Regions from separate parts of the Pseudomonas sp. VMV1 genome, predicted to be linked through region 1. Evidence: predicted binding sites of a transcription regulator. Region 1 holds the regulator's gene; each other region holds the start of a gene.
The links. Region 1 encodes FliA, which starts transcription of late flagellar genes. Its sites were predicted from a motif close to CTAAAGTTTNNNNNNNNNNNGCCGNTAA; they were not measured.
Positions count from the first base shown of each region.

Region 1 (7,033 bases):
CAAGAAGCTGTCCCAGGACCTCGGCTTTCTTATGCCTTCGGTCCATATTCGCGACAACCTGGACCTGCTGCCCAATGCCTATCGTTTGACGTTGATGGGCGTGAGCGTGGCCGAGGCCGAGATCTATCCCGACCGCGAACTGGCGATCAACCCCGGTCAGGTCTATGGCTCCCTCAATGGCGTCGCCGCCAAGGATCCGGCATTCGGTCTGGAAGCCGTCTGGATCGACGTCACCCAGCGTGATCAGGCCCAATCCCTGGGTTACACCGTGGTGGACGCCAGTACCGTGGTCGCCACCCACCTAAACCAGATCCTCTTCAAGCATGCCCACGAGCTGATTGGTCACGAAGAAGTCCAGCAATTGCTGCAGGTGCTGGCCAAGAGTTCGCCCAAGCTGGCCGAAGAATTGGTGCCCGGCATCGTCTCCCTGTCGACCCTGCTCAAGATCCTCCAGCAGCTGCTGCAGGAGCAGGTACCGGTCCGCGACATCCGCACCATCGCCGAAGCCATCGCCAACGTCGGTCCGCGGAGTCAAGATCCCGCCGCCATCGCCGGTGCCGTACGGGTCGCGTTGTCCCGCGCAATCGTCCAGAACATCGTAGGAATGGAGCCTGAGCTGCCTGTTATCACCCTTGAGCCAAGGTTGGAACAGATGTTGCTAAGTAGTATGCAGAAGGCCGGTCAGGGCGCCGAGGACGGTATGTTCCTTGAGCCTGGCATGGCTGAAAAACTGCAGCGTTCCCTTATCGAGGCAGCGCAGCGTCAGGAAATGATGGGTAAGCCAGTGGTGCTGCTGGTAGCTGGTGCGATCCGCGGGATGATGTCCCGCTTCGCCCGGATGGCAGCGCCGAACATGAGTGTACTGGCCTACCAGGAAATTCCGGACAACAAGCAGGTCACCATCGTCGCTACCGTTGGCCAGAATGGCTGAGGTCTAGATCATGCAAGTCAAACGTTTCTTCGCTGCCGATATGCGTCAAGCCATGAAGCTGGTACGCGACGAGCTGGGCCCTGATGCCGCCATCCTCAGCAACCGCCGGGTCGCCGGCGGGGTCGAGCTGACCGCGGCGCTGGACTACCAGGCTCCGGCACCGGCTGCGCCCAACGCGGAGCTGCAGGCGGAGTTGCGCAAGACCCATGCGAAGATCGCCCAGGCCCATGCCGACCTCAGCATCCGCGCGCCGGGCGTGCCCTCGGCCGCGCCCAAGGACAAGCAGCTGCTCGGCGCCATCAGTGCTGCCGACAGTCGTCGCGAGCCGGTGATCGCCCCGCCGCGTGCCCCCCAACCGGCTGCTGCGGCAGCTGCCGCCAGCGCCGCGCCGGAAGACCGCCGCGCCCTGGAAGCCATGCGCAGCGAACTCAGTGGCCTGCGTGAACTGCTGGAAGTCCAGCTGGGCTCCATGGCCTGGACGCAGGTGCAGTCCACCCGTCCGGAGCAGGCCGGCCTCTGGCGCCGTCTGCAACGCATGGGGCTGCCGGCCGACCTGGCCCGCCACCTGCTCGACAGCGTGGCCAAGATCCAGGACCCGCGCCATGCCTGGCGCATGCTGCTGGCCAACTTCGCCCAGCTGGCCAAGACCACTGACGCCAAGATTTTGGAGGAGGGCGGCATCGTCGCCTTCGTCGGCCCGGCCGGAATGGGCAAGACCACCACCCTGGCCAAGCTCGCCGCCAACTACGTGCTCAAGTACGGTCCCCAGAGTCTGGCGCTGGTCAGCATGGACAGCTTCCGCATCGGTGCCCAGGAGCAGATCAAGACCCTGGGCCGCATCCTCGACGTACCGGTGACCCTGGTCGATCCGGGCCAGTCCCTGGCGCAGGCCCTGGCGCCCCTGGCACGCAAGCGTCTGGTGCTGATCGATACCGCGGGCATGCCCGCCAACGATCCGGCGCTCAAGGCGCAGCTCGAAGCCCTGGCGAACCGCCAGCTGAAGATTCGCAATTACCTGGTGCTGGGTGTCACCAGCCAGAGCCAGGTGCTCAAGGCGGCCTATCACAGCTATCGGCGCTGCGGTCTGAGCGGCTGCGTGCTGACCAAGCTGGACGAGGCCGCCAGCCTCGGCGAAGCCCTGGGCCTGGCCATCAGCCAGCGCCTGCCGGTGGCCTACATCGCCGATGGTCCGCGCATCCCGGACGATCTACATCAGGCCCGCAGCCACCAGCTGGTGAGCCGCGCCGTGAGCCTGCAGGCGTCCGAAGAGCCGAGCGAAGAAACCATGGCCGGCATGTTCGCCGGCCTGTATCAGAGCAATGCCCGCCGCGCCGGTTAGCGCCGACGAACGGTGGTGGTGCATCGCATGCCTGGGCACGCCAAATGCACTTGGTCTAAAGTGTGACGGATTTCAATCAAAGGTATCAGGCAATGGGTAGCATGCATCCCGTCCAAGTCATAGCGGTCACGGGCGGTAAAGGCGGTGTCGGCAAGACCAATGTGTCGGTCAACCTGGCCTTGGCCCTGGCCGATATCGGGCGGCGCGTCATGCTGCTCGACGCCGACCTGGGCCTTGCCAACATCGACGTTCTGCTCGGGCTGTCGCCCAAGCGCACCTTGGCCGACGTCATTTCCGGCGAGTGTGAGCTGCGCGACGTGCTGCTGCACGGGCCGGGCGGCATCCGCATCGTCCCGGCAGCCTCGGGCACCCAGGCGATGGTCAATCTGACGCCGGCCCAGCATGCCGGTCTGATCCAGGCCTTCAGCGACATCAGCGAGAACCTCGACGTGCTCATCGTCGATACCGCTGCCGGCATCGGCGACCAGGTGGTCAGCTTCGTCCGCGCCGCCCAGGAAGTCCTGGTCGTGGTGTGCGACGAGCCCACCTCCATCACTGATGCCTACGCCCTGATCAAGCTGCTCAATCGCGACCATGGCGTCACCCGTTTCCGGGTGTTGGCGAATATGGCGCTGACACCCCAGGAAGGCCGCAATCTCTTTGCTAAGCTGACCAAGGTGACCGACAGATTCCTGGATGTCGCCTTGCAATACGTGGGCGCCATTCCGTTCGATGAAGCGGTGCGCAAAGCGGTACAGAAACAGCGCCCCGTGTACGAAGCCTTTCCGCGTGCCAAGGCCTCACTGGCCTTTCGTGCGGTGGCTCAGAAAGTCGATGGCTGGCCGCTGCCCGCCAATCCGCGCGGCCATCTCGAGTTCTTTGTCGAGCGCCTTGTGCAACCAGCCATCGGTACCCACGCATGACAGCATCCAGCGGGCTTCGCATGTACAGCAAAACCTCGGAACGTACCCAGCAGGAGCAGCTCATCAACCGCTACGCGCCGTTGGTGAAACGCATCGCCTACCATCTCCTGGCGCGCCTGCCGGCGAGCGTACAGGTCGAAGACCTGATGCAGGCCGGCATGATCGGTCTGCTGGAGGCCTCGCGCAAATACGACGCCGGCAAGGGCGCCAGCTTCGAGACCTACGCTGGCATCCGCATCCGCGGTGCCATGCTCGATGAGGTCCGGAAGGGCGACTGGGCACCGCGCTCGGTGCACCGCAACACGCGCATGGTCACCGACGCCATTCGGGCAGTGGAAGCGCGCACTGGTCGTGACGCTAAAGATTCCGAAGTCGCGGCCGAACTTAAATTGAGTCTGGATGAGTACTACGGCATCCTTGGCGACACCATGGGGAGTCGCCTGTTCAGCTTCGACGACCTCATGGAGGGTGGTGAGCATGGGCTCGAGGAGAGCGGTTCGCATGAACTCGAGCCCGGTCGCGGTCTGGAAGACGAGCGCTTCCGCAAGGCCCTGGCCGAGGCCATCGCCAATCTTCCGGAGCGTGAACGTCTGGTGCTCTCGCTGTATTACGACGAGGAACTCAACCTCAAGGAAATCGGCGAGGTGCTGGGTGTGAGCGAGTCACGTGTCTGCCAACTTCACAGTCAATGCGCGGCACGCCTGCGGGCGCGGCTGGCGGAATGGCGTTCGCGTTAACCGGCTGGTACTCAGGCTACTACGATTGCTTAGACGCGCCTTGTGGCGTGTGTGCGGATTAGGACGGAGGTCGACTTGGACAAGAACATGAAAATCCTCATCGTGGACGATTTTTCCACGATGAGACGCATCATCAAGAATTTGCTGCGCGATCTGGGATTCACCAATACCGCCGAAGCAGACGACGGTAATACCGCACTGCCGATGCTGCAGAGCGGCAACTTCGATTTTCTCGTCACCGACTGGAACATGCCTGGCATGACCGGCATCGATCTGCTGCGCCAGGTCCGCGCCGACGCGCGCCTGAAGACCCTGCCGGTGCTGATGGTGACCGCCGAGGCCAAGCGTGAGCAGATCATCGAAGCCGCTCAGGCCGGCGTGAATGGCTATGTGGTCAAGCCTTTCACCGCCCAGGTGCTGAAAGAAAAGATCGACAAGATCTTCGAGCGGGTGAACGGCTGAAGAAAGCCGCGGGGACGTTATGGATCAGCTTGGCACCAACAGCTTCAGCGACTTCGAGTCGAATCTAAAACAGCACGCCCAAGAGCTGGTGAAATGCCTGGAAAGCGGCGATTTCACCCAGGCCGTGCATGTTATCAATGAGCTCAATCAACTGCGTGACCGGGGTCTTTACCAGGAAGTCGGCAAGCTGACCCGCGAGCTGCACAATGCCATCGTCAACTTCGAGATCGATCCGCGCGGCATGGCCGGCGAAGAGGTCTCCCAGATCAGCGATGCCACCGATCGTCTCTCCTACGTGGTGAAGATGACCGAGAACGCTGCCAACCGAACCATGGATCTGGTGGAGGAGAGCGCACCGCTGGTAGGCAACTTCGGCGACGAGGCCCGTGCCGTGCATGCCGACTGGAAGAAATTCATGCGCCGGGAAATGGGCGCGGACGAATTCCGCGAACTGGCCAAGCGCGTCGACGCCTTCCTCAGCCACAGCGAGAGCAGTGCCGAGCAGCTGTCGGCCAAGCTCAACGACATTCTCCTCGCGCAGGACTACCAGGATCTCACCGGTCAGGTGATCAAGCGGGTCGTCAATCTCGTCGGGCAGATCGAGAAAGACCTCGTCAAGCTGGTGATGATGGCCAGTCAGGTCGATCGCTATACCGGCTTCAGTCACGATCACACCGCGCTGATCGAACAGAATCGAAAAGAAAAGACGATGAAGGGTGAAGGTCCGCAGATTCATGCCGATAAGCGTGAAGACGTCGTGGCCGCTCAGGTCGACGTCGACGATCTTCTATCCAGTCTGGGCTTTTGACCCAGACCCTCTTGGGGAGTGCAGGAATGAGCTTCGACGCCGATGAAGAAATCCTCCAGGATTTCCTGGTAGAGGCCGGCGAGATTCTCGAACAGTTGTCCGAACAATTGGTCGAGCTGGAAAGCCGCCCGGATGACATGGATCTGCTGAATGCCATTTTCCGTGGCTTCCATACCGTAAAGGGCGGTGCCGGTTTCCTGCAGCTCCATACCCTGGTCGAGTGCTGCCATATCGCGGAAAACGTGTTCGACATCCTGCGCAAAGGCGAACGCCGCGTGGATGCCGAGCTGATGGATGTAGTGCTGCAGGCACTGGATTCCGTCAACGAAATGTTCGGTCAGGTCCGTGAACGCGAAGAGCCGACCCCGGCCTCGCCTGAATTGCTGGCGGCCCTGGCCCGCCTGGCCGAACCCGCCGGCAGTGAGCCGGCGCCGGTTCCGGTTGCGCCCGTGGCTGTTGCCCCGGTCGCCGCCGCAGAGCCCGCTCCGACCGCCGCGGCGGCTGCCGAGCCGGAACTGAGCGATGCCGATTTCCAGAACCTGCTCGATGCCCTGGGTAGCGAGCCGGGTGCCGACCAGGGGGCCACTGCGGAAACCGCCAGTGCCGCCGGTGGCGAGGACATCACCGACGACGAATTCGAGGCCTTGCTCGATCAGCTGCATGGCAAAGGCAAGTTCAACGAGGCGCCAGCGGCGGCTCCGGTGGCTGCCACGGCACCTGCGCCGGCCGCCACGGGTGGCGACGAGATCACCGATGACGAATTCGAAGCCCTGCTCGACGAGCTGCACGGCAAGGGCAAGTTCGTCGCGAACGAGGCTCCTGCGCCGGCCGCATCGGCACCCGTCACGGCTGCTCCGGCGGCGGCGAGTGGTGATGAGATCACCGATGACGAGTTCGAATCCCTGCTTGATGAACTCCATGGCAAGGGCAAGTTCAGTGGTCCCGCCGAGCCCGTAGCTGCACCGGTTGCCGCTGCGCCGACACCGGTCGCCGCGCCTCAGCCCGTTCCGGCCCCGGCCCCGGCCCCAGCACCGGCACCGAAACCGGCCGCCGAGGTCGCTGCGCCCAAGCCGGCGGCACCTGCCGCGGCAGGCGAGCGTCCCACCAGCGAGGCGGAGACCACCGTGCGGGTCGATACCGCGCGGCTGGACGAGATCATGAACATGGTCGGCGAACTGGTGCTGGTGCGTAACCGCCTGGTACGCCTGGGCCTGAACAGCGGCGACGAGGCCATGGCCAAGGCCGTGTCCAACCTCGACGTGGTCACCGCGGATCTGCAGACCTCGGTCATGAAGACCCGAATGCAGCCGATCAAGAAAGTCTTCGGCCGCTTCCCGCGCCTGGTCCGCGATCTGGCGCGCAGCCTGAAGAAAGAGATCAACCTGGAGCTGGTCGGTGAAGAAACCGACCTGGACAAGAACCTGGTCGAGGCCCTGGCTGATCCGCTGGTGCACTTGGTGCGCAATGCGGTCGACCATGGCATCGAGGGGCCGGCCGAGCGTGAAGGCAACGGCAAGTCCCGCGCCGGACGCGTGGTGCTTTCCGCCGAGCAGGAAGGCGACCATATCCTGCTGTCGATTTCCGACGACGGCAAGGGCATGGACGCGGATCTGCTGCGTAACAAGGCGGTGGAAAAGGGCCTGCTCGACCGCGACGCGGCCGATCGCCTGACCGAGACCGAGTGCTTCAACCTGATCTTTGCCCCGGGTTTCTCCACCAAGGCCGAGATCTCCGACATCTCCGGCCGCGGCGTGGGCATGGACGTGGTCAAGACCAAGATCAGCCAGCTCAACGGTACCCTCAACGTCTTCTCGACCAAGGGCCAGGGCTCCA
Region 1 is NZ_JBXGSE010000002.1:480,942-487,974, forward strand. Features, by position in the region: gene flhA (flagellar biosynthesis protein FlhA) at 1-931, shown strand, start outside; gene flhF (flagellar biosynthesis GTPase FlhF) at 942-2,270, shown strand; gene fleN (flagellar synthesis regulator FleN) at 2,363-3,193, shown strand; gene fliA (RNA polymerase sigma factor FliA) at 3,190-3,930, shown strand; gene ACUCV0_RS07790 (chemotaxis response regulator CheY) at 4,018-4,392, shown strand; gene ACUCV0_RS07795 (protein phosphatase CheZ) at 4,412-5,200, shown strand; gene ACUCV0_RS07800 (chemotaxis protein CheA) at 5,227-7,033, shown strand, end outside.

Region 2 (7,033 bases), on a different contig from region 1:
CTGACCGATGGCGAGGACGGCCAGCTGTTGCGGGTGGTGCCGGGGTAGAAGGGGCCACTGCGGGAGACCCCGGTTGCCCTATCAGGCAGCGATGAAGGTGGTGTTGGCGCCCAGTATGGTCAGCTCGGGCATGGGGTTGTTATAGAGGTCGTAGACGAAGCCATCGGGCAGATAGAGGCTGTACTGATGCCCCTGCTCAAGGCTCTGGTCCAAGGTGATGTCCAGCATCTGGCGCGTGGGACGCAAGGAATGGGCGCTGGTAAAGCCGATCTGCTCGCCAGTGGTCACGTCCAGGAGATAGGCCTGTTCAAAAGTGGCCGGATTGATCTGGTAGTTGCCGGGGAAAAGCTCGTCGGCGTAGAGATCGCGTGGCCCCAGTTGCACACTGGAGTCGAACACGAAACCGATGCTTCTATCGAATCCAGGCTGATAGTAGCTGTGCTGATTGAGCTGCAGCAGACTAGGTGGCGTTATATCGGTGGGATAGACGGTCAGGTCCCGCGGGAAGGCAGTGATCGATACATTGCCGGCCTTGTCCGTGGTCTCGACCACCAGTGAGCCTTGCGGGTAATAACCCTCTCCTACGCTGAGGACCGGGCCATCAGGCTGTCCCTGCTGCCAGGTCTGACCACCATCACTGGAGTAGCGCCACTGATCAACTTGCTCAAGGCCAAAGGCATAGAACTTCAGCAGGTCGGCCATGGCCGGGCCCCGGGTGAACAGATAGAGACCGTCGCCATAGGTGTCGATGGTCCAGTTTGTCTCGTTCGCGACCGTATGGGCGTCACCGGCGTCCAGATAGCTGATCTGGACGCTCCCGGTCTCATAGTGACCATGAGCAAGCTGAATGGCGGAAGAGCCAGCTTCAGCAGGTGTCCAACTCGCTCCGCCATCCAGACTGTAATTCCACTCCTTTACGCCCTCCGGCAGGGTCACGTCCACCTGGCCGTTGCGGGTGATGCCGTCAGTGGCCGACACCCCGGTGTCCTCGTGCAGGGCAAGACCCGGTGTAAGCGGTTCCCATTGCGCGAGGCGCGTCTGGAACAGCTGCTGGTCGGCGCTCTGGCCATCCGGGCGAGTTAGATAGTCGATCATCTCGACAACGACCGCTGCCCTGGCGTCTTGCTGGGTACTGCCCAGGGTCTCCAGTCGGCCCAGCCAGAAGGCCTTGCCGTCGGCATCGGCGCTGCGTCCGAGCAGGTCGCCGTAGCAGCCGTCGATGAAGGCGCTGGCGCTCTCCTCGGCCGGTTGCGCTTGCAGGCGTTCGGCGCCATTGAGGAAAAGGCGGACCAGTTGCTCGCCCCCGAGTCCCGCGTCCATTTTATCGACCCAGAAACGGAAGCCTTCCGCGTCCGGGGCGCGGCCCAGCACGCCCCAGTAATAGGCGTTCACCCGCGCTGCGTTGTCCACGACCATGGTCTTTCCTCCTTGAAGCGGCCACCCACTGCGGCCGACCACTGGCTTATAGAAGGCGTCGCCACGTGGTGCAGACCTATGTCCGGATTACTGTGGCGTGTTCGACAGCCTTTCGACTAGAGCGATAAGCAAAGCAGCGCGGACATGCAGCACTCTGTCGAATCGACGAAAATGATGACGCTTCGTCAAATAAAGCACGACGATTCGACGCTCTGACGCTCACATCTGGCAGTGCCCCTTTTTAAGCTGGAGCCTCTAACCACGGAGGATCCCGCCATGAACGTCACCCTGCTCGGCGCCGGCCACATCGGCTACACCATTTCGCAATTGCTGCACGCCAGTGGCGACTACCGGGTGACGGTAGCGGATCGTGACGAGCGCGCCCTAGCGGCCATCGCGGCGCTGGGCGTGCAGACCCGCAGCCTGGACACGTCCGACGCCAGTGCCCTGGCCGCGGCCCTGGATGATCAGGACGTGGTACTCAACGCCCTGCCCTACCATCTGGCGATTCCCGTCGCCCAGGCGGCCAAGGCCACCAACACCCACTATTTCGACCTGACCGAAGACGTCAAGGCGACCAAGACCATCCGCCAACTAGCCGAGGGCGCGAGCAATGCCTTCATGCCCCAGTGCGGTCTGGCGCCTGGCTTCATCGGTATCGCCGCCCATTCCCTGGCCAAGCGCTTCGATAGCGTGCGCGAGGTGAAGATGCGCGTCGGTGCCCTGCCGGAATTTCCCACCAACGCCCTGAAGTACAACCTGACCTGGAGCGTCGACGGCCTGGTCAACGAGTACTGCCACCCTTGCGAAGCCGTGCGCAACGGCGAGCTGCAACTGGTGCAGCCGCTGGAAGGCCTGGAGCATTTTTCCCTGGATGGCGTGGAATACGAGGCCTTCAACACCTCGGGCGGCCTGGGTACCCTCTGCGAGACCCTGCAGGGCCAGGTGGAAACCCTGGACTACAAGACCGTGCGCTATCCGGGTCACCGCGACCTGATGAAGTTCCTGCTGGAAGACCTGCGCCTGGCCGGCGACCAGGAGCAGCTCAAGAACATCCTGCGCGGCGCCGTGCCGACCACCATGCAGGACGTGGTGCTGGTGTTCGTGACCGTCAGCGGTATGCGCGGCGGCAAGCTGGTGCAAGAGGTGTTCAGCCGCAAGATCTTTGCCGCCGAGCGCGACGGTCGCCTGACCAGCGCCATCCAGATCACCACCGCCGCCGGCATCTGCACCGCCCTGGACCTGTTCCGCGAAGGCAAGCTGCCGCAGCGCGGCTTCATTGCCCAGGAACAGGTGGACATGGACGCCTTCCTGGCCAACCGCTTCGGCAAGGCCTACCAGCCGGCCTGATCGGGAAGCTTAGCGGCCGATGTGGGGTCCATAACGGAACAGTTTCCGTTGGAGGACCCCTCGTCATGCTCAGCGTCGCCATCGTCGGTTGCGAACAGATCCACGCCCAGGACTACCTGGACACCAGCCTGGCCGATCCGCGCGTGCGGGTAGTGGCCGTGGCTAGCGAACGCGATCCTGCCCGCGCCCGGCGTCTCGCCGCGCCCCATGGTCTGCCGGTGCTGGACGATTTCGCCCAGTTGCCCGAGGTGGATCTGGCCTTCGTCACCACGGCCATCGAGGATCACGAAACAGCGGTAGCCGCGCTACTCCCCCGCGCCCGCCATCTGTTCGTGGAAAAGCCCCTGGCCGTCTCGGCTGCGCGCGCGAAGGCGCTGGCCGCGCAACTCGCCGGGCGCTCCTGCTTCAGCGGCTTCTATCTGCGTACCGACCCTGCCCTACAGCAATTGCGTCAGCTGGCTCGCGCTGGCGCCATCGGCACCCTTTCCCACCTGTCGCTCACGGCTGGCCACCCGGGTCTGCTGGAAGGCTGGCTAAGCGACTGGCCGGCGCATCTGGACGAGACGCGCATGGGCTATGGCGCCTTTGGCGACCTGGCCGTGCATTTGCTGGACTTCAGCGCCTGGCTGACCGGTGAATCCCTGACGGTCGAGTACTGCCGCCTGGAACGCGATGCGCGCTGGCCCCTGGATCATGGCGGCGAGGCGTTGCTCCGGGCCGGCGACCTGCCGATCCAGCTGCGGGCCAGCGCCACCCTGCGCGGTCCGCGATTGGCCATCCGGCTGGATGGCAGCACGGGCACCCTGGAGCTCACCGCTGGGCGTCTGCTGCTGCACGAGGCCAGTGGTGAGAGTCAGGTGCTGGCCGAGGCGATCGCACCAGGTGTTCCCCAGGGCGCCCAGGCGGTATTCGATCAGCTGCTCGGTCAACCGCGTCCAGAGCTGGCCAGCCTGGAGGATGCCCTCGCGGCCAACGGCCTGCTGGATCGCCTCTATGGACGCGACTAGAACGTCAGGCCAGGCCGTGTTGGCCACCGTTACCGAGAGACCGGAGGGGTTAAAGGTCAGTCTGATGGTGCCGATAGCGAGGCATCCGGCGCAGTTCGGCTGGCATCCCCGTCGCTGAAAGGAATTCCCAATGGTCTGGTTCAACAATCTGGCGCTGGCGAAAAAACTCGCCGTGGCCTTTGGTCTTTGTACGCTCATTACCCTAGGCATAGGCGCAGCGGGCATGAGTGGACTCAACAGCCTCAATGCGCTGCTGAGCACCTTGCTGAATGACAATCTGCGCTCCATCGTTCAACTCAACGATGCCAAGAGCAACGTGATCGGTCATAACCGCGACATCTTCCGCCTGATGTCCATGGCCTATGCCAATGCGCCCCAGGCCGAGCAGGATCGCATCATCGCGTCTCTGCGCTCCAACCAGGCCGATGCCGAAAAACCCTTCGCCGCCTATCGCGCCACGCCCTTGGAGCCTGATGAAAAGGCCGCGGGTGATGCCTACGAGGGTGATTGGAAAACCTATCTGGCCGGCATCGACGCCGTACTGGCCCGGCTGGCCGCCAAAGACGTAGCCGGTGCCAACCAGTTGCTCAACGAGCAGGTGCAACCCAGCTATCGCAAGACCATGGCTTCTTTCAAGATCATGGTGGAATCCAACAAGCGGCAGAGTGCCGAAGCCGGTGTTGAGGCGCAGACCACGTACGATAAGGCGTTCTGGACGCTCACCGGTGGTCTGCTGTTGGCCACACTCTGCGCCCTGGCGCTGGGCATCGTCATTACCCGCCTGATCGTGGCACCGATCCGCGAGGCCGTTTCCAGCGCCGAGCGTGTCGCCCAAGGCGATCTGACCCTGCCGATCCAGAGCAGCCGGCGTGACGAAGCGGGCCAGCTGCTGCAAGCCCTGGGCGGCATGCAGCGCAGCCTGAAGGACACCGTGCAGCAGATGGCCGGTGCCGCCAGCCAGCTCGCCGCGGCGGCCGAGGAACTGCATGCCGTGACCGAGGAGACCTCCCGGGGCCAGGTTCGCCAGCACGACGAGGTGCAGCAGGCCGCCACCGCCGTCAACCAGATGACCGCCGCCGTCGAAGAGGTAGCACGCAACGCCGCCTCCACCTCGACCGCCTCCCAGGACACCAGTCGCGAGGCCCAGCAGGGTCGCGAGCAGGTGCAGCAGGCGGCCCAGGCCATGGCGGTGATGACCAGCGAGATCACCGATTCCACCCAGAAGGTACAGACCCTGGAAGGCCAGGTGCGCGAGATCGGCAAGGTGCTGGAAGTGATTCGTGGCATCGCCGAGCAGACCAACCTGCTGGCGCTCAACGCCGCCATCGAAGCCGCCCGCGCCGGCGAGCAGGGTCGCGGTTTCGCCGTGGTGGCGGACGAGGTCCGCGCCCTGGCCCATCGCACCCAGGGCTCCACCGGGGAGATCGAGCGCATGATGAGCGCCGTGCGCGACAGCGCCGAAGAGGCAGTGAGCGCCATGCACAAGAGCCAGTCCCTGGCCGGCGATACCCAGGAGCGCGCCAACCGTGCCGGTGAAGCCCTGGACCGCATCACCAACGGGATCGCCAGCATCGAGGAGCGCAACCTGGTGATCGCCAGCGCCGCCGAAGAGCAGGCCCAGGTGGCTCGCGAAGTGGACCGCAATCTGGTCAACATCCAGGACCTGTCTACCCAGACCGCCACCGGTGCCCAGCAGACCGCGGCGTCCAGTCAGGAGCTGTCGCGCCTGGCGACGTCCTTCCAAGGTCTGGTCGCGCAATTCCGTTATTGATCGATCGTTCAGCAAACTTCCGACCAGTGGTCGACCCGCCCTCATCTCGGTGAGTGGCGGGCTTGCTGCGCTTCAGAGGGGCTGACGAGCCTTGCCCAGGTCGGCCCAGGGGAACATTGGGCGCCAGAGCCGTTCTGAGCTGAAATACCTGAATGGATGCTCCCATGCGCTTTACCTACGATGCCCGCCGAAGTTACCGCCTGATCGGCCTCGACGACGGGCGTCTGGCCGGGCAGTTGCTGCGTGGTCAGCTCTACATCATGGTCGCCGGCGACGGTAAGCAGCCGCAGTCGTACGCTCAGCTGGAGGACGATCAGCTGCGCACCGCCGAAGGTCGCCTGATCGGCTGTCGCGAAGCGGACATCCTCACCCTGCAGCGCACCGGTGTCGCCTTACGCCTGGAGCCGCTCGACGCCTGAAGCGTTTGGCAGTCCGGCGTGAGCGAGGCCACCACCAGACTCAGCTGGGTCCCGTGCTGAGAGCCAGCTCCAGACCGTGACAGCCATCCGGTCAGCAGGGCCACCTAGGCGGTCTTCGTGCAGCTGGGATTTCCGATACGCGAAAGGACCCTCCTTTCTCCACGCCCTTGGACGTTAGATCGCGCCGGAAGCGTATCGGGGTAAGGCCAAGTATCAAATCTGCCTGCATCGACACATCCTCTGCTGATCGCGGGAACCTCGTCGGGTCTTTGCCCCTCCATTTCCTTGAACGTCATCGAAAAGATGCCAAACGGGCGCCTTCTTGGCCCCTTCAGGAGATGTCATGTCCAGCGACAACCAATACAGCATGCAAAACCCCCTTACCCAGTATCCCCAGCCGGAATTTCCCAAGCAGCCTCAGGAAGCACCGGGCCTGGCGCAGGTGATGCAGCCGCGTCCCGACCATGGCGAGACCAGCTACAAGGGCTTCGGTCGTCTGGCTGGCCGCAAGGCGCTGATCACGGGTGCAGATTCGGGAATTGGCCGGGCGACTGCCATTGCCTATGCCCGTGAAGGGGCGGATCTGGTGCTCAACTACCTGCCCGAGGAAGAGGCTGACGCCCAGGAAGTGGTGAAGCTGGTGGAAGCCGAAGGGCGCAAGGTGGTCTGCGTGCCCGGTGACCTGAAGGACGAAGCCTTCTGTACCCAGCTGGTGAGCAAGGCCAAGGAGGCCCTCGGCGGTCTCGACATCCTGGTCAACGTGGCCGGCAAGCAGACTGCGGTGCAAGACATCGCCGAACTGACCACCGAGCAGTTCGATGCCACCTACAAGACCAACGTCTACGCCCTGTTCTGGCTGTGCAAGGCCGCGCTGCCGCACCTGCCGGCTGGCGCCGCCATCATCAACACCACCTCGATCCAGGCCACCCAGCCCTCGGAGTTCCTGCTGGACTACGCGTCCACCAAGGCGGCCATCACCAACTTCACCAAGGGCCTGGCCAAGCAGGTCGCCGCCAAGGGCATTCGTGTCAACGCCGTAGCGCCCGGCCCCTTCTGGACGCCGCTGCAGC
Region 2 is NZ_JBXGSE010000007.1:229,980-237,012, reverse strand. Features, by position in the region: gene ACUCV0_RS20175 (PQQ-dependent sugar dehydrogenase) at 1-48, shown strand, start outside; gene ACUCV0_RS20170 (hypothetical protein) at 82-1,416, opposite strand; gene ACUCV0_RS20165 (saccharopine dehydrogenase family protein) at 1,693-2,766, shown strand; gene ACUCV0_RS20160 (Gfo/Idh/MocA family protein) at 2,832-3,773, shown strand; gene ACUCV0_RS20155 (methyl-accepting chemotaxis protein) at 3,904-5,544, shown strand; gene ACUCV0_RS20150 (hypothetical protein) at 5,709-5,963, shown strand; gene ACUCV0_RS20145 (SDR family oxidoreductase) at 6,307-7,033, shown strand, end outside.
Region 2: a site for FliA is predicted at 3,823-3,850, ahead of ACUCV0_RS20155 (methyl-accepting chemotaxis protein). Genes of this name have one in related genera too.

Region 3 (7,033 bases), on a different contig from region 1:
TCACCAGCGCCGGGATACGACCGTGCACCGGTTTGGGCACCAGATCGGCCAGCCCCTGCAGATCGCCGAAACGGCGGAATTCACCCAGGGGAAAATTGGTTTCGCCGGCCAGCCGGAACATCTCAAAGGCATCGCGAAAGCGCTCGCCCCGTCGCTCGAACTCGCCTTCCAGGCCGAACGCCGGGTATTCCACCGGGCGATCGCCGGAGGCTACTCCCAACACCAGGCGACCATCGCTCAACTGATCGACCGAGGCCGCCATCTTGGCCAGATGCAGGGGATGCCGCAGGGTGATGACGGCACTGCCGGTTGCCAGGGTCAGGTGTTGGGTGATGCCGGCCAGATAGCCGAGATAGGTGAAGGGTTCGAATACCTGGCCGGCATCGTTGAAACCAGGATCATAGAAGGGCACGTCGCGTGCCCAGAGCGCGGCGAAGCCCAACTGGTCGGCCAGCCGCGCCAGGCGCGCATGGTCGCGCAGGGTCGGCATGGGATCATCGGGATAGCCCTCCAGCGGTAGCAGGAAGCCCAGGGTCAGGCGACCGGGTGCGAACAGCCGCGAAAAACCCGGATGCTGAAGGAAGGCGCGGCGACGCTCCGTGGTGGACATGGGGATTCCTTGCCAGAGAGGGAAAGCGAATGACCTTTCTATGGAGTCTAGCGGCATTCCAGGGTTCGCCGAGTGCCGGCTCGCTCATGCTCGACCCGCCCCCTTGCGACCCAGCGCGCCACGGACTGCGCATTCTCCGCCGCTCCGGCAGCCTGTATCGACCTTGGCACTCTCCGTATGCGGTCTTCTTACACCCCACTCTGGCAAGTCATTCTTTCAGAAACATTATTTAACCTACTTTCTTCATATAAAGACAGACTATTAGTAAGGATAAACTTTTAGCTCCTTACTTTTATCAACTGCGCGAAATAGTGCTCAAGTATCGCTATAGCTGAAACAAAACGGCTTTTCTTGCAGACGGTGGTCAGCCAAGCCCCCAAGCAGAGCTTGAAGGGGCACTCCATAAATAGATTTACCAATTTAGCGCATTTCCTTCGAAGCAGGAAATGCGCATCCCAGAGCCTTTCCAGCTGGTTTAAGATCTTTCCCTTTTTCCTTCCCTTGGCTCCGGAACATTTTTCCGAACATCAGGAATAGCATCCATGCAGTTGCACAACATGAGTGTTCGTACAAAGCTTTTTTCCGGTTTCACCGCCTTGATCATCCTCACACTGGCCATTGCCTACGCAGGCTGGTCTGGCATCCAGGCCTTGGGCCGGCGCGGCAATCTCATCGAGCAGTTCACCCAGATCGGCCTGCTCACTCGCGACATGCGCAATGCCCGCGGGGCCTTCGCCCTACTGCCGGAAACGGAGCAGGCCAATCGCTGGAAGCTCTCCATCGACGCCCTCGAAAAGCAACTGCAGGAAGCTCGCCCGCTGTTTCGACGCCCCCAGAGCCAGGCGCTGCTCGCCCGCACCGAGCAAACCCTCCAGGAATATCGTGACCTCTATCAGCAGACGCTGAAGGTGACCCAGGACCGCGATGCCACCATCCAGAGCATAAGAGAGACTGGCGATACGCTAGACAAGCAGCTTCAAGACGCCTCCAGCGCGCTGGATAGCCAGATCGACCATGGCGGCGTGCAATTCTCGTCCCTGCTGGCGGCCCTGCAAAAACTGCGAATCGACTTCCGCGTCTATGTGCTTAAATCCGCCGGCCCGCAGCAGGAAGCCCTGCAGACCTCACTGGGCAAGGTCGGTGCCGTACTCAAGGCTCTGCCGGCCAGCAGCGCCTCGACCACGAGCCTGCAGCGACTGCCAGAACTCTTCGACCAGTATCAGCGCCAGATACAGCAGCTGTTCACCATTCAGAAGCAGTTCGAACAAGCCGACGACGGCCTGGACCAGCGCATCCTGGCGCTGCTCAAGACCGCCGACGAGATGAAGCAGGTGCAGAACCAGTTCCGTCTCGGCGATATCCGCGATGCCAAGCTGATGCTCTTTGGCGGCCTGCTCCTGGCGGTGCTGCTGAGCCTGGTCGCCGCCTGGATCATCACCCGCTCCATCGTGACGCCACTGCGCCAGACCCTCGGCACCGTGGAACGGATCGCCGCGGGCGACCTGACCGTCGAGACCCAGGCCGACCGCAAGGACGAACTCGGCCTCCTGCAGGCGGCCATGCAACGCATGATCGTCAATCTGCGCGAGCTTATCCGCGAGCAGAAAGACGGCGTCGTCCAGGTCGCCAGCGCCGCTGAAGAGCTCTCCGCCATCACCCAGCAGACGCGGGCGGGCGCCACGGCGCAAAAGGTGGAGACCGAGCAGATCGCCACCGCCATGCAGCAGATGACCGCCACCATTGGCGAGGTGGCCCGCAATGCCGAGCAGGCCTCCATGACCGCCCGCGAGGCCACGCTCAAGACTCGCGAAGGCGATGAGATGGTCAACCAGGTCGCCACCCAGATCGAAACCTTGGCGCAGGAAGTGGACAGTACCCAGGTGACCATGGAGCTGCTCAAGCAGGACGCCGACCGCATCGGCGGCGTGCTGGACGTGATCAAGGCTGTCGCCGAACAGACCAATCTGCTGGCGCTCAATGCGGCCATCGAGGCGGCCCGTGCCGGCGAGGCAGGTCGTGGCTTTGCCGTGGTGGCCGACGAGGTACGCGGGCTGGCGCAGCGCACCCGCTCTTCCACTGATGAAATCGCCAGCCTGATCACCAGCCTGCATGGCAGCACCGACAAGATGAGCGAGGCGCTGGAGCGCAACATCCAGTTGACCGGCGACAGTGTCGGCCTGACCCGCCAAGCCGGCGTGGTACTGGCCAGTGTCAGTAGCGCGGTGGGCGAAATCGAGGCCATGAACGAGCAGATCGCGGCTGCCGTCGAGCAGCAGAGCGCGGCGGGTGAGAACATCAGTCGCAGCGTGGTCAAGGTTCATGAGGTCGCCGACCAGACCGCCGCCGCCACCGAGGAAACCGCCGGCTCCAGTACCGAGCTGGCCCGCCTGAGCCTGCAACTGCAGGAGCTAACCGCACGCTTCAAGGTCTGACGCCAGCGCCGAAGCAGTTCGCCACCCGCTTCGGCGTTTGCCATCAATCCCGCTCGGCAGTCCCAGGCTTCTGCACGTGCAAGCGCGGCCAGCGCGTCAGCCAGCCTTTGCTCGACAGGCGCTGGCGAAAGGCGTCGAGCCGGGGCCGCCAGGGATTCGGCGTCAGGTGCAAGGCGAAGAGCCCATCCTGGGCGAAGGGGCTGACCACCTCGAGTTCGCCCGTCTCGGTGAAACGCGCGGCCAGCGCGGACTCCACCTCGACCCAGAAACGCATGGCATCCAGGCTATTGGCATAGGGTGCATCGTCGTTGCGAAGGTGCATGGCAGCCTGGTTGCGCACCGACCAGGGCCACCCCGGCGCCCGCTCCGCCAGCGCCATCTCGATGGCCCTGTCCCGTTCGGGCCGGCAGTCGGTCACATCGAAATAGATGACATCCAGATCCACCAGTGGTGTCGGCATGGTATAGCCGTGCAGCTGATCCCAGACCAGATTGCGCACGAAGCCGGCCGCCAGCCAGGCATCGGGCAGCTGCAAATGGGCGAGGACGCGAAGCAAGCGCAAGCGCTCGGTATCTGCCGCAAGCCAGTGCTCTATCTGGGAAAACAGTGAGGTCATGGCACGACTAATCAGTCTAAACCTTCTGTAAATGACCGCCTGAACGTATTTTCGCAACGTTCATCGGCATTAATCGCAATAATGATTATCTCATTCAAGTTTGCATTGGAGCCGTCGAAATGGTGACGGCTTCGCTGATCCTTACTCGCGATGCCAACAGGACGTGGTGATTGGTCAGGATATGACCACTGGCGAGTCTTCATTTCGAAGGAACGTCTCCGCACCTCGATGCTTGCTACTGCCCATGCTTCCCGAGGTGTACATGTTCCGTAACCTGTCGCTCACGCTCAAGCTGTCGCTGCTGCCCGCTGCCGCCCTGCTAGGCCTGCTGCTCTACGTGGCCTACACCTCGGCCCAACTGGCCGGCAATGACCAACGCCTCGACCAGCTGGAGAATCACAGCTATCCGCTGCTGGAAAAGGCCGACGCCGTACTCTTCCAGTTCTCTCGCCTGCCTGGGCTATTCAATAGTGCTGTGACCGCCAGTGAACTGGAAACTTTGGGCGAGGCCCGCAAGGTGGTCGACGACATCGACAGCCGACTTCAGGAAATGGCCGGCCTCACTCGCCAGACCTCGGCGCGCAACGAAGAAATTTCCAGTTGGCGCGCGGGCATCCATCGTTACGTGGACAACGCCCTAAGCGCCTCCGAACAGTTGATCAAGGGTAGTGGCTCCTTCGATTCCCTGCGTCCCAACCTGGATCGCATGGCCTCAGATCTCGCCGCCGCCCAGCAATTGGGTACTACCTTGCGCGCCCATGCCTATACCGATTTCCAGCAGACCTTGGCCCAGGCTCGCGGCCAGAACGCCGATACCACTCGGGTGGGTATCTGGCTGAGCCTGCTGCTGGTAGTGATCCTGGCCGGAGCCGCCGTGCTGACTATCCGTAGCGTACTTGGCAGCGTGCGCGAGGTCATCACCTCGCTGCGCGCCATTGCCGAGGGCGACGGTGACCTCACCCGCCGCCTGCAGGTCGGCTCACGGGACGAGATCGGTCAAATGACCGCACTGTTCAATGTTTTTCTCGATCAGCTGCAGAGTACGATCAAGGCCATCGTCGACGCTGCCCACCCTTTGGGCCAGGTGTCCGGCGAGCTCTATCACCTCACCCAGACGGTGGAGAACAACGCCCGCTCTCAGCAGGGTCACACCGAATCCATCGGCCGTGACATCCAGACCATGAACACCAACCTGCATGAGGTGGCCGACCGCTCGCGCGAAGCCGCCGACCAGGCCGCCGCCGCGGCCGAGCAATCCGCCGCCGCCCGTACCAGCATCGGCAAGCTGTCGCGCAACATCGGCGAACTAGACGACAGCGTGCGCCAATCGGCCGAATCCATGCAGCAGCTGGAACAGGAGACCCGCCAGGTTGGCCTGGTGCTGGACGTGATCAAGTCCATCGCCGAGCAGACCAATCTGCTGGCGCTCAACGCCGCCATCGAGGCCGCACGCGCCGGTGAACAGGGCCGCGGCTTCGCCGTGGTGGCCGACGAGGTGCGCAATCTGGCCCAGAAGACCGCACGCTCCACTGCCGAGATCCAGCAGATCATCGAGCGCCTGCAGAGCAACGCCCAGCGCGTGCTGCAGGCCATGCAGGGTAGCCACAACCAGGCCCAGGTGAGCGCCAGCAGCTCCCAGGCCGCTACCGCCATGCTCGAAGGCATCGCCCAGGCCGTGGCGCGCATCAACGACTACAACGCTCAGATTGCCCTGCTCACCGGCGAGCAGCTGAGCCTTTCCGATTCGATCAGCAGCGACACCCGGCGCCTGCAGAGCGATACCCAGTCCAGTGCGGACAGCACCACCGCCACCGCCCGCATGGGCGAGCAACTGGTGGTGGTCGACACCGATCTGCGGCAGGCGACCTCGCGCTTCCGCATCTAGCTATCCCTATACCAAGAACCACCTAGGAGCACTTCCATGGCTTTTGCACGTCTGCTCGCCTTCGGCGCGGCCTTAACCTGCGCGGGATCCGCGCTCGCCCTCGACCAGGGTGACTACCGTTTCAACGGCTTCGGCACCGCCGGCATCACTCACCTGGGCGGCGAAGACGATGGCCGCAGCTTCGGCATCAACGGCCAGACCAACGATCACTGGCGCGGCGATCAGTTGAGCAAGCTGGGCGGTCAGTTCCAGTACGGCTTGACCGACAAGCTGGACGCCACCGTGCAGGTCACCGCGAAGGCCGAGCAGGACCAGTGGAAGGCCAACCTGGAATGGGCCTATCTGGCCTTCCACGCCACTGACAACCTGACCTTCCGCGCCGGTCGCCTGCGCACGCCGGTGTTCATGTATTCCGAGACCCTGGACGTGGGCATCACCTACCCCTGGCTGCGCCTGCCCGACGAGGTCTACAGCCAGGTGCAGGTCTCCAACTATGAAGGCGCCGACGCCCTCTGGAGTCTGCCGGTGGCCTTTGGCACCCTGAACTTCCAGGTGAGCGGGGGCCAGGCGGTCAATCGCAACTACTTCATCAACGACGACCTTTACGACATCGACTACAAGCGCATCGCCGCGGCCAACGTCAGCCTGGCGACCAACGACTACGGCACCGTGCGCCTGGCCTACACCGAGTCCAGCATCGACCTGCACTACCCGCTGCTGACCCTGGACGAGCAGAAGGGCAAGTTCACCTCCCTCGGCTACCAGTACGACAACGGCACCTGGCTAACCAGCAACGAATGGACCCGCCGCGTCATCGAGGGTGACAACCAGGGCAGCAGCAATGCCTTCTACCTGATGGCCGGCCGCCGCTTCGGCGACTTCCTGGCCCATGTCACCTATGCCCAGCAGGACGAAGAGCGCGCTGGTCGCCAGAGTTCCTGGACCTATGGCCTGAACTACAACATCACGCCGAGCCTGGTGCTCAAGAGCGAATACAAGCGCGTCGACACCCAGGGCGGCTACAACGGCGCCTTCGTCACCACCGACAGCGAAACCATCGCCAATGCCGTCTATGACCGCAGCGGCGGTCGCTTCGGCGCGCCGGCACGCAACTTCGACGGCGACATCATCAGCATCGGCCTCGACTTCATCTTCTAAGGAATCCGCCCATGAGTTCTCTCCGCCTGCTCACCGGCGCCGCCCTGCTAATCAGCGCCAGCCTGGTCAACGCCGAGGTCGCCGTGATCGTCAATCCGGCCGCTGCCAAGACGCCCAGCCAGGATGAAGTGGCCAACCTCTTCCTGGGCAAGGATAAGTCGCTCAAGGGTGTCGACCAGAAGGACTGGTCGGCCACCAAGGAGACCTTCTATGCCAAGGTCGCCAACAAGAACGAAGCCCAGCTGAAGTCCTACTGGTCCGGCCTGGTGTTCACCGGCAAGGGCCAGCCGCTGCCCAGCCTGGCCGGCGACGCCGCCGTGGTCGCCCAGGTG
Region 3 is NZ_JBXGSE010000003.1:829,733-836,765, reverse strand. Features, by position in the region: gene ACUCV0_RS13955 (LLM class oxidoreductase) at 1-610, opposite strand, end outside; partial or broken gene ACUCV0_RS13950 (methyl-accepting chemotaxis protein) at 1,153-2,187, shown strand; gene ACUCV0_RS13945 (methyl-accepting chemotaxis protein) at 2,170-3,042, shown strand; gene ACUCV0_RS13940 (nucleotidyltransferase family protein) at 3,086-3,598, opposite strand; gene ACUCV0_RS13935 (methyl-accepting chemotaxis protein) at 3,921-5,543, shown strand; gene ACUCV0_RS13930 (hypothetical protein) at 5,580-6,701, shown strand; gene ACUCV0_RS13925 (phosphate ABC transporter substrate-binding protein) at 6,713-7,033, shown strand, end outside.
Region 3: a site for FliA is predicted at 3,752-3,779, ahead of ACUCV0_RS13935 (methyl-accepting chemotaxis protein). Genes of this name have one in related genera too.

Region 4 (7,033 bases), on a different contig from region 1:
CCGGCCAGCGGGTGATGTGATTAGAGACGGCGCCCCAGGGCGCCGTTCTTCCCCCAGCCCCGACCTCGATCATGAACGCCCACGCTACCCTCATCACCGCCATCGACGCCCTGCTGCCCCAGACCCAGTGCGGCAAGTGCGGCCATCCCGGCTGCCAGCCCTATGCCGCCGGCATCGCCGCGGGCGAGGCGCACAACAAGTGCCCGCCCGGGGGCGCAGCCACCATCGTCGAGCTTTCGACCCTGCTGCAGCGCCCGACCCTGCCACTGGACTCGCCCTATCCGGTCACGCCCAGCCAGCGCGCGGTGATTCGCGAGGACGAATGCATCGGCTGTACCAAGTGCATCCAGGTCTGCCCCACCGACGCCATCCTTGGCGCGGCCAAGCTGATGCACACGGTCATCCAAAGCGAATGCAGTGGTTGCGAGCTGTGCCTGGCGCCCTGTCCGGTGGACTGCATCGATCTGGTGGCGGTACCGGCACCGGTCGATCGCCAGGCTGAACGTCAGCGCGCGCAGTACTACCGCAGCCGCTTTGACGCCCGCCAGGCACGCCTGCAGCGGGACCGCGAACGGCTGGACGCCGAGCGCCAGCGCCGTCAGGTGCCACCGGCGACCGCCACGGTTGCAGAGCCCCCCGCCACGGCGGAATCCTCGCTCAAGCCGCTGAAGATCGCTGCCGCCATGGCGCGCGTCGCCCTGCAGAAGGCCGAACGGCAACTGGTCCAATACGGTACGCCCGCGCTGGAAACCCAGGTGCAGCAGTTGCGTGAAGCCGCCCAGCAGGCCCAGGCGGCCCTGGACAACGCGCAGCAAGCGCCCTTCACTGCCAGCGCACCTGCCCTGGCGACGGCCGCTACCGATCCCGCCGCCCTCAAGCAGGCGCGGATCGCCGCCACCCTGGCGCGTGCCCAACTGACCAGGGCCGAACGTGCCTTTGGGGCCACGCCCACCGCTGAACAGCGCGAGCAGCTCGAAGCCCTGGGCAGCGCCGCGCAGCAGGCCGCCTCTCATCTCGCCGCCCTCGAAGAGCGAACCGCCCGATGAACGCCGCCAAACGCCTGGAAATCTTTCGTCGTCTGCACGAGGACAATCCCGACCCCAAGACGGAGTTGGCCTATGCCTCGCCCTTCGAGTTGCTGATCGCGGTGATCCTCTCCGCCCAGGCCACCGACGTCAGCGTCAACAAGGCCACCGCGCGCCTCTATCCGGTGGCCAACACGCCCCAGGCCATCCTTGACCTGGGCGTGGCAGGGCTGTCGGAGTACATCAAGACCATCGGCCTCTACAACAGCAAGGCCAAGAACGTCATCGAAACCTGCCGACTGCTGCTGGAGCGTCATGGCGGCGAGGTACCCCAGACCCGCGAAGCCCTGGAAGCCCTGCCCGGGGTCGGTCGCAAGACCGCCAACGTAGTGCTCAACACGGCCTTCCGGCAGATCGCCATGGCGGTGGATACCCACATCTTCCGGGTCAGCAACAGGACCAACCTGGCCCCCGGCAAGAACGTGGTGGAGGTCGAGCTCAAGTTGCTCAAGGTGGTGCCCAAGGATTACCTGCTGGATGCCCACCACTGGCTCATCCTGCATGGCCGCTACGTCTGCCAGGCGCGCAAGCCTCGCTGTGGCAGTTGCCGCATCGAGGACCTCTGCGAATACAAGGCAAAAACCTCGGACGATTGAAAAAGGGCTCACCAAAGCCCTTCAGCGATTGAAAAAATCTTTTTTACCGGCCCCTGCTTTGTCGCTATAAGGTGCGCGAAAAGGTCCCGCAGCCCTGTCGATGACTGGCGTGTGACCCTGTCCAGCCTTGCAGGAGTTACCAATGGCCGAAGACAAAAGCGATATCGATGTAGACGACGATTTCGAGAGCGATGGCGAAGCGCCCGAAACGGTGGAGCCTATCGTCAGCAAGACCAACCTGACCAAGCGGCGCCTGATCGACGACATGCTCGAGGAACGCCGCCTCAAGCGGCAGATCTCTGAGTACGACTTCGACCTCTAAGCCATAAAAAAACCCCAGCCTAGGCTGGGGTTTCGCATGGCGTCGCCACCCTTACAGCAGGGTGCGGCCCTTGCCCGCGGCAATGCGCATGCGCAGGGCGTTGAGCTTGATGAAGCCCGCCGCATCGGCCTGGTTGTAGGCGCCGCCGTCTTCTTCGAAGGTGGCGATGTTGGCGTCGAACAGCGACTCGTCGGATTTGCGGCCGACGACGATGACGTTGCCCTTGTACAGCTTCAGGCGTACCACGCCGTTCACGCTGGCCTGGGAGGCGTCGATCATCTTCTGCAGCATCAGCCGCTCCGGGCTCCACCAGTAGCCGGTGTAGATCAGGCTGGCGTACTTGGGCATCAGCTCGTCCTTGAGGTGGGCCACTTCGCGGTCGAGGGTGATGGACTCGATGGCGCGGTGCGCCTTGAGCATGATGGTGCCACCGGGGGTCTCGTAGCAGCCACGGGACTTCATGCCCACATAGCGGTTCTCGACGATGTCCAGACGGCCGATGCCGTTCTCGCCGCCGATGCGGTTGAGCTCGGCCAGCACGGTAGCCGGGCTCAGCTCCTTGCCATCGATGGCGACGATGTCACCGGCGCGGTAGGTCAGCTCGATGTAGGTCGGGGTGTCCGGCGCGGCTTCCGGGGACTTGGTCCAGCGCCACATGTCTTCTTCGTGCTCGGTCCAGGTGTCTTCCAGTACGCCACCCTCATAGGAGATGTGCAGGAGGTTGGCATCCATGGAGTACGGCGACTTCTTCTTGCCGTGGCGCTCTATCGGGATCTGGTGCTTTTCGGCGTAGTCCATCAGCTTCTCGCGGGAGAGCAGATCCCACTCGCGCCAGGGGGCGATCACCTTGACGCCCGGCTTGAGCGCATAGGCGCCCAGCTCGAAGCGCACCTGGTCGTTGCCCTTGCCAGTGGCGCCGTGAGAGATGGCGTCGGCGCCGGTCTCGTTGGCGATTTCGATCAGGCGCTTGGCGATCAGTGGACGGGCGATGGACGTACCCAGCAGGTACTCGCCTTCGTAGACGGTATTGGCACGGAACATCGGGTAGACGAAGTCGCGGACGAACTCTTCGCGCAGGTCGTCGATGTAGATTTCCTTGACGCCCATGGCCTGAGCTTTGACGCGTGCCGGTTCGACTTCCTCGCCCTGGCCGAGGTCAGCGGTGAAGGTCACCACTTCGCAGTTATAGGTATCCTGCAGCCACTTGAGGATCACCGAGGTGTCCAGGCCGCCGGAATACGCCAGGACTACCTTCTTCACATCCGCCATGCCGTTCGCTCCCGTGTGTTGCATTGAGTCGGAAAGCGGTAATTCTACTGGTGGTATCGCCGCTTTTACAGAGGCGCGACGCACTCTGATGTCTGGGCGACATGCGGTTGCAGCGGATCAGCCCTTGGGCTTGGCTGGCGGGGCGGGGGTCGGCGCCGGTGGCTCACTCGGATTGGCCGCGGTACTGGTGGTCGGCGCGGCCGCTGGCTCGCTGCTTGGCGGCACCCGCGAGAACATCAGGGTCACGCGCCGGTTGAGCGCCCGGTTGGTCTTGCTGCTGTTGGGTGCCAGCGGATACTGCTCGCCAAAGAAGCGCAACTCGATCTGCTCCGCGGGGAAGCCCTTGGCCTTGAGGTATTCCATCACGGCGATGGCACGCAGCCGGGATTCCTGGCGATTGTCCAGCCGGGTGCCCTGGTTGTCGCTGTAGCCCGAAACGATGACGTGGTTGACCGTTGGATCGGCCTTCAGGTACTCGTCGATGAGATCGAGCTTGGCCTTGGCGCTGTCGTCCAGGGTATCGCCACCGCCCGGGAAGCCGACCTGGGAATGGCGAATCTGCTCGAAGTTGACCGCCAGCAGCTTCTGGGTACAGGCCTGGAACTGCTGGTAGGCCGGCTCGAAGTGCACGGGCAGCAGCCGGACCTCGACGCGGTCATCCAGGGCACCCGGCCGACTGACCTGCGGCATGCGCCCTTCCATCAATCCCGCCAGCAGACGCTGAGCCTGCTGCGCGCTGGTCGTCAGGGCCTGCTCCCCCTCCACCACCTTGACCGAGCCGAGGCTGATGTCGCCAAGGCCTGGCTTCCAGGGCACCGCCGCGGCCTTGAGGCTGGCGCTGCCCGCCGGCAACCACTGACCGTTGGGGCGCAGCTCGAATACCGTGGCCTCGCCGGCGCGGCGCAAAAAACCACCGCTGCCGAAGCGCGGGATGGGTTGCAGCAGCCGACAGGCGAAGATGTCGCCCTCCACCTTCCACTCCACGCTCTCGAGCCGACTCTGGAAGGTCATCCCCCAGGCCGGAACGGCGAGCAGCAGACAGGAAAGGAAGAGGTAACGCGGGCGCACGTCGAGCTCCGGAAAGAAAAAAGTACCTGGGCTTCATATCGGTCAAGGGCGCGGAAAACTTGAGCGCGATCCCGCTGCACGGGTGCCGGCTACCCCCTTTTCCGGTAGCATTTCCCCACTTTCCCGCAGCCTGGAATCCCGCATGACCGACCGGATCACCCTTGCCCGTCCCGATGACTGGCACATTCACCTGCGCGACGGCGCCGCCCTGCCGCAGACCGTCGCCGACGCCGCCCGCGAATTCGGTCGCGCCATCGTCATGCCCAACCTGGTGCCACCGGTGCGCACTGCCGAGCAGGCCGCCGCCTACCGCGAGCGCATCCTGGCCGCGCGTCCGGCGGGCAGCCGCTTCGAGCCGCTGATGGTGCTCTACCTCACCGATCGCACCAGCCCGGAAGACGTGCGCAGCGCCAAGGCCAGCGGTTTCGTGCATGCCGCCAAGCTCTATCCGGCCGGGGCCACCACCAACTCCGACTCCGGGGTCACCTCCCTCGACAACCTCTTCCCGACCCTGGAAGCCATGGCTGAGATCGGCCTGCCGCTACTGGTGCATGGCGAGGTCACCCATGCCGAGGTGGATGTCTTCGACCGCGAGAAGAAATTCATCGACGAGCACCTGGTGCGTATCGTCCAGCGCTTCCCGACGCTGAAGGTGGTGTTCGAACACATCACCACGGGCGACGCCGCTGCCTTCGTGCGCGAGGCCCCGGCCAACGTGGGCGCCACCATCACCGTCCATCACCTGCTGTACAACCGCAACCACATGCTGGTGGGCGGCATCCGGCCGCATTTCTATTGCCTGCCGATCCTCAAGCGCAACACCCACCAGAGCGCCCTGCTGGACGCCGCCACCAGCGGCAACCCCAAGTTCTTCCTCGGCACCGACTCGGCGCCCCACGCCCGTCACGCCAAGGAAGCGGCCTGCGGTTGTGCCGGCTGCTATACCGCCTACGGTGCGCTCGAGCTCTATGCCGAAGCCTTCGAGAGCCGCGACGCCCTCGACCGCCTGGAAGGCTTCGCCAGCCACTTCGGCCCTGACTTCTATGGCCTGCCGCGCAACAACGAGACCGTAACCCTGGTGCGCGAGGACTGGCAGGCGCCGGCCTCCCTCCCCTTTGGCGATCACGAGGTGGTTCCCCTGCGCGCGGGCGAGACCTTGCGCTGGCGTCTGGAGGTGGGCGTATGAGCATGGATGAGACCTTCAGCGACGAACTGGATGCGAGCCAACCCATGTCCGACTCGCGCATCCCCATGGCGCGCCGCTTCCGCGGCTATCTGCCGGTGGTGATCGACGTCGAGACCGGCGGCTTCAACGCCGCCACCGATGCCCTGCTGGAAATCGCCGCCACCACCGTGGCCATGGACGAGGAAGGAGTGCTCTATCCGGATCACACCTATTTCTTCCGCGTCGAGCCCTTCGCTGGCGCCAATATCGAAGCTGCGGCGCTGGAGTTCACCGGCATCAAGCTCGACCATCCGCTGCGCATGGCAGTGGGCGAAGAGCAGGCGCTGAGCGAGATCTTCAAGGGTGTACGCAAGTCGCTCAAGGCCAGTGGCTGCAAGAGAGCCATCCTGGTCGGCCATAACAGCAGCTTCGACCTGGGCTTTCTCAATGCCGCGGTGCTGCGCTGCGGCCTGAAGCGCAACCCCTTCCACCCGTTCTCCAGCTTCGATACCGCCACCCTGGCCGGTCTGGCCTATGGTCAGACGGTACTGGCCAAGGCCTGCCAGGCGGCCGGCATCGAGTTCGACAATCGCGAAGCCCACTCGGCCCGTTACGACACCGAGAAGACCGCCGAGCTGTTTTGCGGCATCGTCAATCGGTGGCGAGAAATGGGCGGCTGGGTCGACCTGGACTGATCTGACAACCGCCTGTCGCCAAGGACGCCTTTAATGAGATTTTGCCGCCTACAACTTTGACAATCATTCTCATTGTCATTAGCTTTGGCGGCACCTCCACTCATACAGCAGGCGATCCATGTACGTGTGTCTTTGCCGTGGCGTGACCGACAAGCATATTCGCGAAGCCATCTATGAAGGCTGCTGCAGTTATCGGGAAGTCCGGGAAAGCACGGGTTGCGCCACCCAGTGCGGCAAGTGCGCCTGCCTCGCCAAGCAGGTCGTCAAGGAAACCCTCGGTGAGCTGCATGGTGCCCAGCAGCTCGCCTACGCCCTGGACGTCCCGCGCGCCTGAGCGACATCCCTGCAAAAAAAGCCGGACCTTGTGTCCGGCTTTTTTATTGTCTAATCAAACGCTTACGGAAAGGATGGAAAAGCTTTCGATTACCGTTCGATTTTCGTCGATTTTTCAACAACTTAAGCTTTTGACAAAGGGCCCTTCCACGCTCAGACTGCCGGCAATCCCACCCGATTTGCAGGTCCGGCCATGAAAGGCGATATCACCGTCATCCAGCATTTGAACAAGATCCTCGGCAACGAACTGGTGGCCATCAACCAGTATTTCCTGCACTCGCGGATGTACAACGACTGGGGTATCCGCAAGCTGGGTCATCACGAGTACAAGGAATCCATCGACGAGATGAAGCACGCCGATCGCCTGATCGAGCGCATCCTGTTCCTGGAAGGCCTGCCCAACCTGCAGGATCTGGGCAAGCTGATGATCGGCGAGAACACCCAGGAGATGATCCAGTGCGACCTGCGCCTGGAGATCAGCGCCGTGGCTGATCTGCGTG
Region 4 is NZ_JBXGSE010000001.1:759,672-766,704, reverse strand. Features, by position in the region: gene metG (methionine--tRNA ligase) at 1-20, shown strand, start outside; partial or broken gene ACUCV0_RS03585 (RnfABCDGE type electron transport complex subunit B) at 51-1,046, shown strand; gene nth (endonuclease III) at 1,043-1,681, shown strand; gene ACUCV0_RS03575 (PA3496 family putative envelope integrity protein) at 1,824-2,003, shown strand; gene ACUCV0_RS03570 (argininosuccinate synthase) at 2,055-3,272, opposite strand; gene ACUCV0_RS03565 (flagellar protein MotY) at 3,390-4,340, opposite strand; gene pyrC (dihydroorotase) at 4,483-5,526, shown strand; gene rnt (ribonuclease T) at 5,529-6,200, shown strand; gene ACUCV0_RS03550 (bacterioferritin-associated ferredoxin) at 6,319-6,534, shown strand; gene bfr (bacterioferritin) at 6,727-7,033, shown strand, end outside.
Region 4: a site for FliA is predicted at 4,376-4,403, ahead of ACUCV0_RS03565 (flagellar protein MotY). Genes of this name have one in related genera too.